2 regions of the Paenibacillus sp. CH40 genome follow, and region 2 is predicted to be linked to the other one. Evidence: riboswitches for the same ligand, from Rfam matches in the RefSeq annotation. Region 2 holds a riboswitch; the other holds the start of a gene.
The links. A riboswitch is a leader RNA that binds a small molecule or an ion and turns the genes downstream of it on or off. The one in region 2 is predicted to bind cyclic di-GMP.

Region 1: another riboswitch for cyclic di-GMP. It lies ahead of NLX73_RS14960 (glycosyl hydrolase); the one in region 2 lies ahead of NLX73_RS17805 (collagen binding domain-containing protein).

What each region holds. Positions count from the first base shown of each region.
Region 1 covers NZ_JANAVQ010000004.1:361,594-368,679, forward strand. Annotated here, with positions in the region: gene NLX73_RS14955 (PD-(D/E)XK nuclease family protein) at 1-1,406, opposite strand, end outside; gene NLX73_RS14960 (glycosyl hydrolase) at 1,455-3,023, opposite strand; cyclic di-GMP riboswitch class I at 3,038-3,118, opposite strand; gene NLX73_RS14965 (sugar phosphate nucleotidyltransferase) at 3,276-4,652, opposite strand; gene NLX73_RS14970 (UDP-glucose dehydrogenase family protein) at 5,316-6,644, opposite strand; gene NLX73_RS14975 (glycosyltransferase) at 6,650-7,086, opposite strand, start outside.
Region 2 covers NZ_JANAVQ010000006.1:29,923-37,008, reverse strand. Annotated here, with positions in the region: gene NLX73_RS17825 (NAD(P)H-dependent oxidoreductase) at 21-695, shown strand; gene NLX73_RS17820 (TIGR02328 family protein) at 799-1,179, opposite strand; gene NLX73_RS17815 (DUF445 domain-containing protein) at 1,213-2,469, opposite strand; gene NLX73_RS17810 (AraC family transcriptional regulator) at 3,063-3,944, shown strand; cyclic di-GMP riboswitch class I at 3,995-4,075, shown strand; gene NLX73_RS17805 (collagen binding domain-containing protein) at 4,300-7,086, shown strand, end outside.

The DNA.
Region 1 (7,086 bases), on a different contig from region 2:
GTGTTCAGCATCTTTTTCGCCAGTCCATTGCTCGAACCGCCGAAGGTTTTCAAATTTTGGACGAAGCTACCCCCGCCCTCTTCATTATACGATTCACCATAGGCGTGTCCATTGGTCAGGTCGGTGACTTCCTCCAGCTGTTTACGTTGCGCCGGGTCCCGTTCCCATCCATCTGGGTCACCGCATTTTTGCGTACCACTAGTTTGATTTTTGCACGCCTTGGTAGAGTACGTTGGCCAGTAGGCCCAGCCCGGTGCTACGGTTTTGAGATGCGGTGCCAATTGCTTGCCTTCTGTATTCAACCACTTGGCCACAGCCAGGTTTACCGCCTTGGAGCGATTAAATAATCCAGGTTCGTTATCTACTTCATAATATTGAAGATAAGAACCGTATTTTTTTACATAATCGCGCAACTTTTGCTTGGCTGTCTCTGGCAGAGAACCATCTTTTTGCAGCTTAATATCACCTGTATATAAATACAAAGCAGACGATTGCATATTATACTGCTTTAACGTTTGATAGTAATCATCCACGTCTGTACATGCCTTGCCCACATTACTGGCACAGGTGACCCTCATGACGTTGCCACTATAAGCAATTCCCAGCCATTTGAGAACGTATGGTAAATGCTTAACTGCACCCTGATCATAATAAAATTCTTTATTGTTCACATTTGTTCCGGTCAGTATATATTTACCGTGTACCGGTTCGGTCGCAGGTGAAGCTAACGTCTCCAAGCTCAAGTCATCCCAGGTCCACCACACATTTTTATCTTCTGCAGAGGAGCAGTATAGGCAGCGCGCTGTCTTTAGCTTGAGTACGTTAACACCGCTTTGCAATTGCTCTTTGGGTATATACAGCTCGTAGTTGCTTTTGTAATTATATGCACTGCCCGTACCGGAAACCCCAGCGATTTGAATGATACCGGACAGCTGATAATTTGAAAATACAGCCATTTGCGGAACAGCTTTGCCCGCATCCAAAATCCGTACACGGAATATCACTCCATTGGGAGGAACTTGATCCAGCTTATACTGGAGCGACAGTTCAGGATTCGTGGACGCATTCAAGCCGGGAGGAATATCTCCACTGCTGAGCAATACCGGGGCCGCTGTATTCTCTGCTATGGACGTTGCAGACGATATTCCTTTAGCCGACGATTCGGTAGAAGCAGAGGCTGTAGGAATGTTGATATTGTCTCTACCAATCACTCCTCTAAATTCCGCTGAAGAATCATCCCTCTGTCCCAGCTTCCATACTGGACTGGCTGCCGCTACTTTATCCGTCGGCAGTTCTACGCTCCTTGAAGGCGTGTAAATCAACCAAGCGATCAGCGCTATAGCTACGACCCCCAGCAGCCCGGATAATACTGGCGTATACCTGTGGGTCAACCATTTTTTCATCATATGATCCACCCTCTCTCCTCAAAATTTTTGACCGGGAAAGAGAATCTATTAAGGAAGAAACAAAGCGTTACCGGGAATCACCGCTTTCGCTTCATGCTGACTTTCCCACATCAGACGTGCCATTGCGTCACCATATTCATCATAGTATTCAACTTTTAAATCTACCATTTTACCTGCTTGCAAGGTGATACTGCCCTTGCGCTCTGTCCAGCTTTGCTTAAACCAGCTATCAATAATCAGCTTGCCGTCTACCCATACCCGGATTCCATCATCAGATATCGTTGTAAACGTATAGGTCTCACTATATTGTGGCTTCATTTTACCTGTCCAGCGAACGGAGAACCGATCAGCGTTCACCCTTGCATCAGCTGTGGCAGCACGCCAGTTATAGTCCAGCTTGCTATCTGTACGGGTCAAAGCAGCACTACCATCCAGATTCATGTTGTTAAAATATTCACCCCGCAGCCCGTTCGCATAAACCATATCCGGAACAGAAGGAGGAGCCGGGATAGGCTCGCTTTGCCCCTCGTCCGGTAGGGTTGGTACATCTGTCCCGGGTTGTTGAACTGCTGCCAATCCATTTTTCACATCATCTCGCGTCAAGCTCCTCGAATCATTCATATAATCCTGAATTTGATCCGTTGTGTTATTCTCGGTCAGCATCTTTCCCCAAGTCATGGAATACACCCATTTGGGCTGAGCCTGTAATACCTCGGAGCTGGGCATCTCACCGTGTTCCCCAATGGCAATCGGCTTATCCCCTGCCAACCCGAGCAGACCTTCATAATGACTTTGTTCAAAATCATTGTTGTAAATGTCTACAGCCAAAATGTCTACTTTGTCATCCCCCGGATATTTAGGGGTATACGGGAAGGTATACGAATTAGGAGCATTCGGGCTCCATACCCACAGCAGATTGTCTAGTTGATGTGTGTTTACAAAACGGTCATACATGATATTCCATAGCTGATTGAAATTAGTTTTGTTTCCCCACCAGAACCAGTCACCATTCATTTCGTGATAAGGTCTCCATAAAACCGGAACACCCGCATCACGAAGCTGCTTTAGCGATACAGCGACCTTATCCAGATCGGCAATGAGGAGGTTATACTGCGCAGTGCCTGGCGTCACGTATTTATTGAACTCCGTCTGACTTACTTTCGCCTGCACATTGGCCCAAGTCAGTGGTCTACCCGGCAGCGCTTCATGAAAAGTCATCGTCACAATGCCTCCGGATCTGCTCCAGCGGATCGCGCTATCGACAACATTTTTACGTTGTGCTGCTTCCGAAGCGGCAGATTGACCTGAGATGGCTCCCATCTCATAGCCGTGCACACCCACATACGCCTGACTGATTTTTTGGACCTTGTTACTTAATTCATCCGGACTCTCCAAATAATCATGCTGACCGGTGATTATTTTTTTCCCCGAGATGCTGAGTAAATAGCTGTATAGTTCACGGGCCTGAGTAGAAGCGTCCGAATTAACAGGTTGTAATGCAGCGGCATTCGCCACAGACAGAGATTCACCAAAACCGACGGGCAACAAAGAAAAAAGCATAACTACGGGGAGTGCATGACGTATCAGTCGATACAGAGGAATAAAATTGAATCTCACTTTTTGCTCTTCCTTTCGGTAGCCAGGCTGCCATCCCTACGGAAGGCCCTTTAGCTTTGCGTACCTGCCTTTCGACAGGGCTGCGTTTATCGTTGGAAGGAGTTTGGATTCCTTCTTACCCTAAGTATCGACTTTCTTTTGCCAAAATTTAATAGGACATGTTCATGGATTTACAGGTTTTCGCTCATTTTCGACATTTCGGGCTATAAACGTTCGTCAATTCGTCTCTTTTTTTCATTTTAACGAAAAAATTTATGAAATAAATTGGTGACGGGAAATTTCATTCCAATCCATACAAAAGCGGACAATATCCTCTTCAACCAATTCAGAACCAGTCTGCACCTCAATAAAATCCACATCGGTCACAGCCAAAATGCTATGCTTCGTTCCTTCAGGAATGCGAACTACATCACCAGCTTTTACTTTGTGCAGCTTCTCATTCAAAATAATTTCCGCTTCACCGCTAATAATGGTCCAAATTTCACTCCGTTTGAAATGAAGCTGATAGCTGATATTTTTGCCTTTCCGTACGCGGATTCGTTTGGTCAATACCTCGTTACCCTCGTCATACTTGACATAATCCACAACCCGATACTGCCCCCAACGACGTTCTTCATACATTGGACGCTGATCATGAGCCTTGAGCACTTCCTTAATGCGAGGACTTTCAGCCTTATTGGTCACAAGAATACCATCCGGGCTAGCGGCTACAATCAGATCATTCGTTCCAATGATCGCCACAGGAATGTCTAACTCGTTAATAAGACTCGTATTGACGCAATCCTCCGTTACTACACCTCTGCCCACTTGTTGATTAGACATTTCTTCTGTGAGCGTATTCCAGGTGCCCAAATCCTTCCAAAAACCATCATACGGAAGAACTACGATATCCTTTTCCTTCTCGACTACTTCATAGTCAAAGCTGATTTTTTCCAGAGATGCGTATTGCTTTTGCATTTCTTCATAATTCAGCGGCAACCCCTTGGATGCCAAGATATCCAGCAAATAACTTAATTTGAATGCAAAAACCCCGCAGTTCCATAGAGCATTGCGTTCAATCAGACGCTCCGCCTGCTCCCGGTCGGGTTTCTCTTGAAAATGGCTCACTTCGCGGTAGCCAGTGCTACCTTGGGTGGCATCGTTTTTCGGAATAATGTAACCATATTTCTCTGAAGGATAGGAAGGGACAACCCCGATTAAAGCAAGCTTGCCTTCACTCTCCTGGAGTGTATGTTCCAGCTGGGCTACGGAAGCGAAGAAAGCATCCTCAACATAAGGATCTACAGGCAATATAGCTATAATTTCATCAGGGGAAACACCAGCAATGGAATATAGATAAGTCGCTGTCAGCGCAATCGCAGGAAAGGTGTCTCTGCGTTCCGGCTCAACAATGATGCGCGTATTCGGGCCGACCTGACTCTGGATCATTTCGACCTGTGCTCTCCCTGTCGCAATAAACGAGGATTCTGATAATCCGTTGTCTCCCAATTGTCTCCATACCCGCTGTACCATGGATTCCGAAATCCCCTCCGGGCTCTCCAGTACCTTCAAAAATTGTTTGGAACGGGAATCGTTGGACAAAGGCCATAATCTTTTACCGGAACCACCAGACAAAAGTACGAGCTTCATAACTCTCCACTTCCTCTCTATATTGGTTGGATGATCGTTCTGAATGATGAGTAGCCCGCTACGGGCTGGATTTAATCTTATGATCGCTGTTGACGTGGGATTCTTTGGATTGTATAAGACATTTAAATGTAAGAATACCACGTCAAAGGCGAACGCTCCGCTTCTCCAGATTCAAATCCATCCCTGCGCTACTCAAAAATGCATCATGCCGATCATACCGTTTATTGCAAAAGGCACGACCGGACATTATTAAGTCCGGTCAGCCTGTAAGACGTTCGAGAACTCAGAGCTTGCCCGCTGTGCTTGCAAGCTTCAAGTAATCGAGGTTTCGTAACACCTTGCCCAGATTGCCTTCGGCAACCGCAATGGCGTACTTGATCGGAAGGAGCGGCTTCAACCGCGCCGCTCCTTCCGATACGCCCTTCCTACTCCCCCCCCATAAGGTGGAAATTTAAAAACTGTGACTCCACGGCGAAAAGCAGCTGAGCGGGCAGAATTGTTCTGAAGAAGCGTCAGCGTTTGCCTTTATCCCCGGATTTTAACCTTTGAATGTTTTATATAATCCAGAAAATCCGGGGGTAACAGCAATCGGAAGAACAATCTGCACGCGTAGCGCCTTCAGCGCCTCCAACACCGCCACAGTCACTTTTTAATCTGTCACTTTTAAACTTCCACTTTATCTCTATTCCACCCACTCATCCGCGGACGACCCACGGAGTAGTATTCCAGCCCGGAGCCTTGGATCTGTTCCTCACCGAATACGTTACGACCGTCAATGAGAACCGGCTTGCGCAAAATGGAGGCCAGTTGTACGAGATCGACTTTTTTGAACTCTTCCCAATCGGTCAACAGGCACACAGCGTCGCTACCTTCAGCGGCTTGCTGTGGGGATGAGCACCACATAATATTCGGGTGATCCACGCGCTCCTTGAATTTATCCATCGCAATGGGATCATACAGTTTGACAATAGCGCCTGCCTGAATGAGCGTTTCTACGATTTCCAGTGCTGGAGCTTCGCGGATGTCATCTGTATTTGGCTTGAAGGCGAGGCCCCAAATGCCAATGGACACACCGTTCAGTTGACCCAGCGATTCGCGCAGCTTGGATACAATCATAAAGCGCTGGTCGGTATTCACCTCGACCACCGATTTCAATAACTTAAATTCATAGTCTACATTACCTGCAATTTGGATAAGCGCATTTGTGTCTTTTGGAAAGCAAGAGCCACCATACCCGATCCCTGCTTGTAGGAAAGAGGAGCCAATCCGTTTGTCCATCCCCATACCGTCAGCCACACAGGTTACATCAGCGCCAACCTTTTCGCAAATATTAGCGATTTCGTTAATGAACGAAATTTTAGTTGCCAGAAACGCATTGGACGCGTATTTGATCATTTCAGCACTACGGATATCCGTCACATAGATTTTATCCGTGAACACCTGATGCAGAGTGACCATGGTTTCACGCAATCCTGTATTGTCCAAACCAATAATGATGCGATCCGGATAAAGCGTATCATTGATGGCTGAGCCTTCTCTCAGGAACTCCGGCGCGGAGACGATATCGAAAGACAAACTCGTGTGACGAGCCAACACGTCCTTAATCTTTTCGTTCGTTCCGACAGGTACAGTACTCTTGGTCATAATAATCTTATACCCGTTCATGGCTTTCCCAACATCAGCGGCCGCCTGTTCAATGTATGACAAATTCGCCTCGCCGTTAGCCAGAGAAGGTGTACCTACCGCCAAAATTACGATATCCGAGCGGCGTACCGCATCGGCCAAATCCGAGGTGAACTCCAATCGGCCCGCTTCCAGATTCAACGCGATCAATTCCTCAATACCCGGTTCATAAATCGGAGATTCTGCCCGGTTCAACATGTCGATTTTGTGCTGCTCCAGATCGACACAAATCACCTCATTACCTTTTTGCGCAAAACATACACCCGAGACGAGCCCAACGTATCCAGTACCGATTACAGCCAGCTTCATTCCGTTCATCCTCCTTTTAGAAAGTTCACATAGGCTTGTTCTACATACTTTTTTAATTGATCCTTGAAATTTTCTTCATCAAATTTGCGCGCATGGGTAATGATATCGTCCACATTCCATGCATGTTGCTCAACCTTTTCGACGGCCTCCAGCACATCCTCTACTTGATGCTTGCGGAAAAATACGCCGTTCACATGAGGAACAATCGTATCCAGCGCTCCCCCACCCTGAAAAGCGATGACAGGCCGTCCGGCCGCATTCGCCTCCAAAGGCGTAATACCGAAGTCCTCTTCACCCGGAAAAACGAGCGCTCGGCATTCTGCCATCAGCTTGTTAACCTCTTCATCCTCAAGCCTGCCGAGGAACTCAATGTTCGGGGCAGCCATACCTTCGAGTCGTTTACGGTCCGGTCCTTCACCCACAATGCGCAGCTTGAGACCGT
Region 2 (7,086 bases):
TACCCAAAGGAGTACATTTTATGTCTAATACATCAGCTAAAAAACAGGAAATTCTGGACGCCTTTCTGTTCAGGCACGCCACGAAAGAATTCGATCCCAATCGCATCATACCGGAAGAGGATTTTCAGTTCATTCTCGAAACCGGACGACTTTCTCCAAGCTCCGTCGGTTTTGAACCATGGCAGTTTGTAGTTGTGCAAAATCAGGCATTGAGAGAAAAGCTGGCTGCAGTTTCCAGCGGCGGTCAAAAGCAGATTCCTGCGGCTAGCCACGTCGTCCTGATTTTGGCGCGCAAGGATGTTCGTTATGATTCTCCTTACGTGGAGTATATGTATAAAGAGATTAAAGGTATGTCTGAAGAGGACTTTGCCTCACTGCCAGGCCGCTATAAGATTTTCCAGGGTGAAAATCAACGTCTGCTGGAAAACGAACGTACGTTATTTGACTGGGCTTCCAAGCAAACCTACATTGCCTTAGGCAATATGATGACAGCAGCGGCTCAGATCGGTATTGATTCCTGTCCAATTGAAGGCTTTAACTACGATCAGGTGCATGCCATTTTGGAGAAAGAAGGACTGCTAGAGAACGGGCTGCTCGATATTTCAGTCATTGCTGCCTTCGGTTATCGCGCTCATGAACCCAAGCGGGAAAAATCCAGACAACCACTGGAAAAGGTCACCCGCTGGATTCTGTAATCTAATATCCCGAGTCTCTCCCCCAAACACTGAACACTGAAGCATCAAAAAAGGCGGGCTGCGGCACTTCATCTGAATGATGAATCTACCGCAGCCCGCCTTTTTAGGTCACTTCAATCTCTATTAAAATACCCTTGGAAGCCAGGTTATCCAGGCACTCCTTCATATACTCATCGTCATGCTCCACATATGCACCCGCGCCTGCCAGTTCCTCACCCAGCTCCGCCTCCCAAGGCTCACACTGCTTACCGCGATACAACGGCTGTTCCCACAGGGGATCAACATTGTACCCTCTGCTTTTCATTTCGTCCATAATGAGCCTATGATAGCGCACCAGCAGCATGGGGTGATAATCGAACACATAATTCACGGTGGCGTGTGGCTTGCCCCACCCATTTCCGCGCAGGGCGCAGCACTCACGATGTTGCCCCAGCAGTTGCGGACGGGGTAACTTGTCGATTAAATGTTCATGCCAGAGCCTCATGCTTCCACAACCCTATCTGTCGCTTTTTCTGTTCTAATGGATTAGCATACGGATACCTGTCAGCACAATACCGATCAGGAAGCCTGTAACTGCGCCATTAATACGTATCCACTGTAAATCCTGTCCCAGTTTGTCCTCCATCAGTGCAATCAGGGATTTGTTATCCATCTTGTCTACATTTTCGCGCACCAAGTTACCAATCCGACTATGGTTAGCTTCCACCAGTCCAGTAATACCTTCCACAATTCGCACATTGATCTTGTCCAGCAGCTCGGTATTCCCTCTTAAATCAGTCAGCATCCGATCCAATAGCGGTAAAATATAGGTCTGCACATAGCTTCCGTCTTCCATGTAGTCCAATAAGCGTATACGCAGCTCTTCCATTTTGCCCAGCACTGACGCATCGCCTTCCCAGGCTTCAACAAGGCTATCCTTCCAGCCGTTCAACCCTTCCTGAACCGTATCTTTCGTCGCCAATCGGGTCACCTGTGTTTTCAGACCATCCAGCACAGCCTGACGGCGCGGGTGCTCTTCCCTTTGCAGTTCTGCTACCTGATCCAGCAGGAAATGACGAATCATTTCACCCATACGCTCTTCGTTCAGATAGCCGAGGAATGCGTTCAAAGCAAATTGCATCAGCCCGCTCACCTGCAAACCACTGACAGCCTGCATCCCTAAGGTGCCCAGCGTATAACCCGTTTCGGGTCGCAAAAGCCAGGACTCGGCTTGCTCCAGCGTGTAATCCAGTGCGCGGCGATCATAGCCCTTCTCGCTGGTCTGATGAGCAAGCGCCTCCAGCAGCGGTCCGGCGTCAAAGTCAGTCATCTGCCGCTTCAGCTCGGCCACGATGACCGGAGCCAATTCCGCGAGCGGGAGGGACTGGACAAGCCGCTTGGCAAGAACATCTATGGATGCCGCCGCCTCCGGCGTGCGCAATCCTTTTTCCACACCGCCCAGCACCAAATCGGCCAAACGGATATCTGCAATTTTAGACGCGATGCTGTCTTTGTTTAGCAGGTTATTTTCCACCGTACTCACCAATGCATTCGTGAGCTTGTCCCTATTTTTAGGAAGCAGCGCGGTGTGTGGTATCGGAATGCCTAGCGGATGACGGAACAAAGCAGTGACAGCGAACCAGTCTGCCAGTCCCCCTACAAGTCCTGCCTCAAAAGCTCCGGCTAACAAACGAGCCCAGCCATATTGCTGGAAGGGCAATGTGGCTGCAAAGCCTGCCCCTAGAATAACGAGCGACCAAGCCGCTGCGGTTTTCGTATTTTTTGGTTTTCCCATCCTGTAATCCTCCAAACTGACTGTCGAGTAAGTAAAGCACTATACCTGTATTACCCATCATATCATTGCCGGTGTCATTTCCAAAGTTGAAAGCACTTGAGATGAAACGCGCAAGGGCACTTTTTGCGTAATTTTTTATGCATATATCTCTCTTTTTTACATTCATGTTTGTGAACAAAATCACAGCACTGGGCCCAAACTCTTATTTTCAATAATAAGCCTTACGAACCATTTTATCAGAACCAAGTCCCATTTTTTTTAAACCGAAAGGAGAAGTGAACAAGAAAGTTGAATGGGCATAAGATACCTTTTTTCAGTACCATGTTGGTATTTGACCTCAGAAAGGATTTGAATCCATGATAACCCCAGATTCTTTCAACAGCATTCGACTTTTTCGTATGGATTACCAGGTTATATATCCATAAAAAGTGATACTCCCATAAAATTCAAACACATATTTTGCTATATAGACATATTTGATGTGATAAAATAAACTTTTATAAATAGGGAATCATGTTTAATCAGTCATTATATATTGGTAATTCAAACCAAGATATGCTAGATAAAATTGCTTTTTTGTAAAGGAATTGAATATGACAACAGACCAAAAAAACAACGTGGGCCTCTGGAATGGCGATCCGGTCGTTATTGTACGCACTCCCTCCGCTTTTGCCAAGCAATCCCTTTTATATATCCAGGAATTAGGCTACTTCCAAAAAACTTCTGCTTTTACGATGGAAAGGAAAGAACTTGCCTCTTTTTTGCTTGTCTTTACGTTGTCTGGTAAGGGAGAATTACTGTACCGGGGCAAGAAATATATCATAAAACCTCAAGATTTGTTCTTTGTTAATTGCGAGGAATATGTTCAATACAGCACCTCCAGTCATGAATCCTGGGAGTTTATCAGCCTGTACCTGTATGGCAATCTGATTGAAAATTTTTACGAACAATTTGCCAAGCATAATAAACCGGTCATTTCCATGCATAATCCGCATATTATATTGGATAAGCTCCATGCTCTGATTTGTGGGCAGTCTGACAGAAGTCTTTCCGCTGAGCTACTAACGTCCAGGCTCATTGGTGAAATACTAACGTGCATTTTGCAACATCCCTATGATCATCCGTGTGTGAATGCTGAAACCCTGAGCGAAGTACGCCGGGTACAGCAATATTTGGATCAGTCCTACTGTGAGCGAATAACACTGGACTCGCTGGCAGATATGTTTGAATTAAACAAGTTTAATCTGGCTAAAAATTTCAAAAAGCAGATCGGTTTCTCTCCGATTGATTATCTCATTAATGTCCGTATCACAGCCGCTCAAAGCTGGCTTAAAACCAGTGACATGTCCATTGTGGATATCGCAAGGTACGTAGGGATTCCCAATACGAGCCATTTTATTAACCTATTCAAGGAGCATGTAGGAGAAACACCTCATTCCTTCCGCAAAAAATGGGGGAACCGTTCAAAGTTGTAAATGAGAGGTTACATGAAATCAGTTTGATAGATGATAGACGCACAAGCTATTCAAGTTAATGGCAAAACTGTCGAAAGGCAGTGACGCAAAACTATAGGGCCTTCCTTTCCAGATGGCAGCCAGCTACCAGATGAACGAGCTTTTTATTATGTCTTTTTTACATAGATCCATCACAAATTGCTTTACCTCTCTCGAAGAAAGCCCTGATCGCTATGATCAGGGCTTTTTTTCTATTGGGATAGTCATGTCAGCCTAGCATGCTGAATATACTAATTTCGAACTAGGAGGAGGGAAGGAAAAAACATAACCGCCGAAGCATTGCCATATTACGATGAATAGGAGAATCACTTGGAGCATGAGAACAAAAATAAATGTAATGATCATTGCCTTATTGCTCATTGTCCAAAGCTTTTTCAGCGTAACGCTGGCTTACGCAGATGCTCCAGCCCCAGAACTGCCGCAGAGTGCTGTATCCGATCCTAACCATACCGTTACGGATGCTGTATACGTTGTCCCAAACCTTGAACCTCCTAGGGAGATTCCTTCAAACACGGTTCCCTTCGTTCAAGGAGCAACCAGTTCAAAGTCTCAACATGATGCAGCTCCGCAGAGCATATTAACGAAGTTGAGCCTGACCGACGAAGCAGGGCGTGTCATTGATGCGGTATATAGTCCAGACAGCCAATTCGACATCGGATCAGCCATCCAACTAGGCTATGAATGGGAGCTTCCTGACAATACCTATAAGTCAGGGGACACCTTCACCTTTCATTTACCAGAACAGTTTGTCATCTACACTGATATCTCATCTCCACTAGTCACTACCGACGGAACCGTGGGATACTTCACAGTAGATCGTCAGGGCAAGGTGATCATGACCTTTAACCAATATGTAGAGAATCATTCCAATGTCAGCGGCAAACTGCAAATCAAAACCGAGTTTACGAAAGAGATGATGAAAGGCAGTACAGAGATCATCATTGCGATTCCGATCAAAGGCGGGGTACAAACGGTCATCGTGAATGTAAAACCCCAGTCAGGGCCAACCCTAAGCAAACAAGGGAAAATAGCTGGCACCAATCAGATTGACTGGACCATTGATGTGAACAAACAGCTAAACACCGTAAAGCATGCCCTCATCACCGATCCAATTCCTTCAGGGTTGGAACTCAGAAGAGACTCTATCCGGCTCTATCATCTACAAGTCAATATCGACGGCTCGACCGTTGTTCGAGACCTAGTGAATGCAAGTGAATATGCCATTGAAGCAGATCAAGCCAGGACAGGGTTTGTGATTCGTTTTCAAGACGATAGCATTAACACGGCCTATCAGATTCAATATTCCACGCGTATTATTGGCGATGAAACTCGTTTCTCCAACACAGCAACGCTTTCAGGAGATGCGATAGAGAACGTTGTTGCTACCGCTACTGTTCAGGTGGAACGTGGTGAATTTTTGTCCAAAAAGGTTGAAAAATATGATCATTCCACACAAACACTCTCGTGGGCCATAAGATATAACTTCAGCGAGACAAAAATTCCCGAAGCCAAAGCTCTTTTAATTGATCATTTCAATAAAACTCAAGAATTGCTGCCCGGTTCTTTGAAAGTATTTAAGGGAAACACACTGGAAGAGCTCCCATCGTGGGCGTATACTGTCATCCCAGTTGATTATCCGGACCGCAACGGCTTCAAACTTCAATTCAACTTCGACGTAGATTCAGCCTATACCATCCGATACCAGACTCAAGCCAGAGGCCGTGTCTATGATAATGGAAAAGTTACAAACATCATAACCTCAGATGGAACCCAGAAGATCGTATCGACGGAAATCATAAGCGGAGTTATGACTAAAATGTATGACACACCCAATTACAACACCAAAATCATACCTTGGGTGATTACCATCAATACAGACTTGTACATCATGAAAAATATTGTCATTCAGGATGTGTTTCCAAACGGGGGCTTGGCCTTGTTACCGGACACCCTGAAAATTCAAAGTGTTGACGGAACAACGGAGCTACGTGCACCCACGGATTATGAGCTGATTCCGCTATCACAGGACTATAAACAAGGATTTACGCTCATTTTTCATAAAGCCATTCAGAAGGCTTATACAATCAAGTATTCAACTACCTATAATAATGACTGGAAAACGGATACGACGAAGCCCGAGTTTCGTAATAAATCGCATATAGAATACCAGTTTGAAGACGGGGAAAGATCATCGCAAGAAGTGGAGTGCCCGATCTGGCCGGACTTTATGACACAACGAAACGGTGCCAAGCAAGGAAGCTATAATGCGACCTCCAAGCTCATTACCTGGGATATTAAAGCTAACTACAATCGCAAGATCCTGAATCACGCGGAAGTGAGAGACCCCTTGTTGCAAGGTCAGAAGTTACTGCCCGCCTCCGTAAAAGTATACGATATGACCTTGCTGGGATGGTGGGATGGCGTACAAAAAGGGGCTGAAATCCCAGCAGATCAATACACCATTATTCCTCCCTCCCAGCAAAATGGTAATGAAATGCGTATCCAGTTCAAAAATAAGATACAGACTCCCTACTGGATTACCTTTCAAACTTCATTGGAAGGAGAACTGATCGAAAAGGAAATCCATAATCAAGCCCTTCTACTAGATGGACAAAAAACTGTCTCCGAATGGGCAGCGCAAGTCACGGTACCTCATGGCGGAGAATATGTATCTAAAGTCGGTGCACAAAATGGAAATAAGATTGACTGGAGCATCCGCATCAATGAAGGACAGTCCCATGTATCCAACGCTAAAATTATAGATCAGCCTAGCAGCAATCAAATCTTAATTGAGGATTCCTTTCATTTGTACTCTACAATCATCGCTGCCAACGGAAATACCACCAAGGGCACCGAGTTGATTAGAAACCAAGATTACAAGCTGTATATCAAGACAGATGGTCAAGGCCTGCAAACTTTTGAACTTACTTTTGCTAAGGATATTTCCACTGCTTTTATACTTGAATACCAATCGTTCATTCATGCTGAAGACAAAGCCAAGGTGAGTAATAAGGTTGCCTTTGAGGGGGATCGCTTGACGACAGAACTGCGGGAAACCAGCCAGGAAATCATCGTACGAACGTCTTCCGGCTCCGGTTCTGGC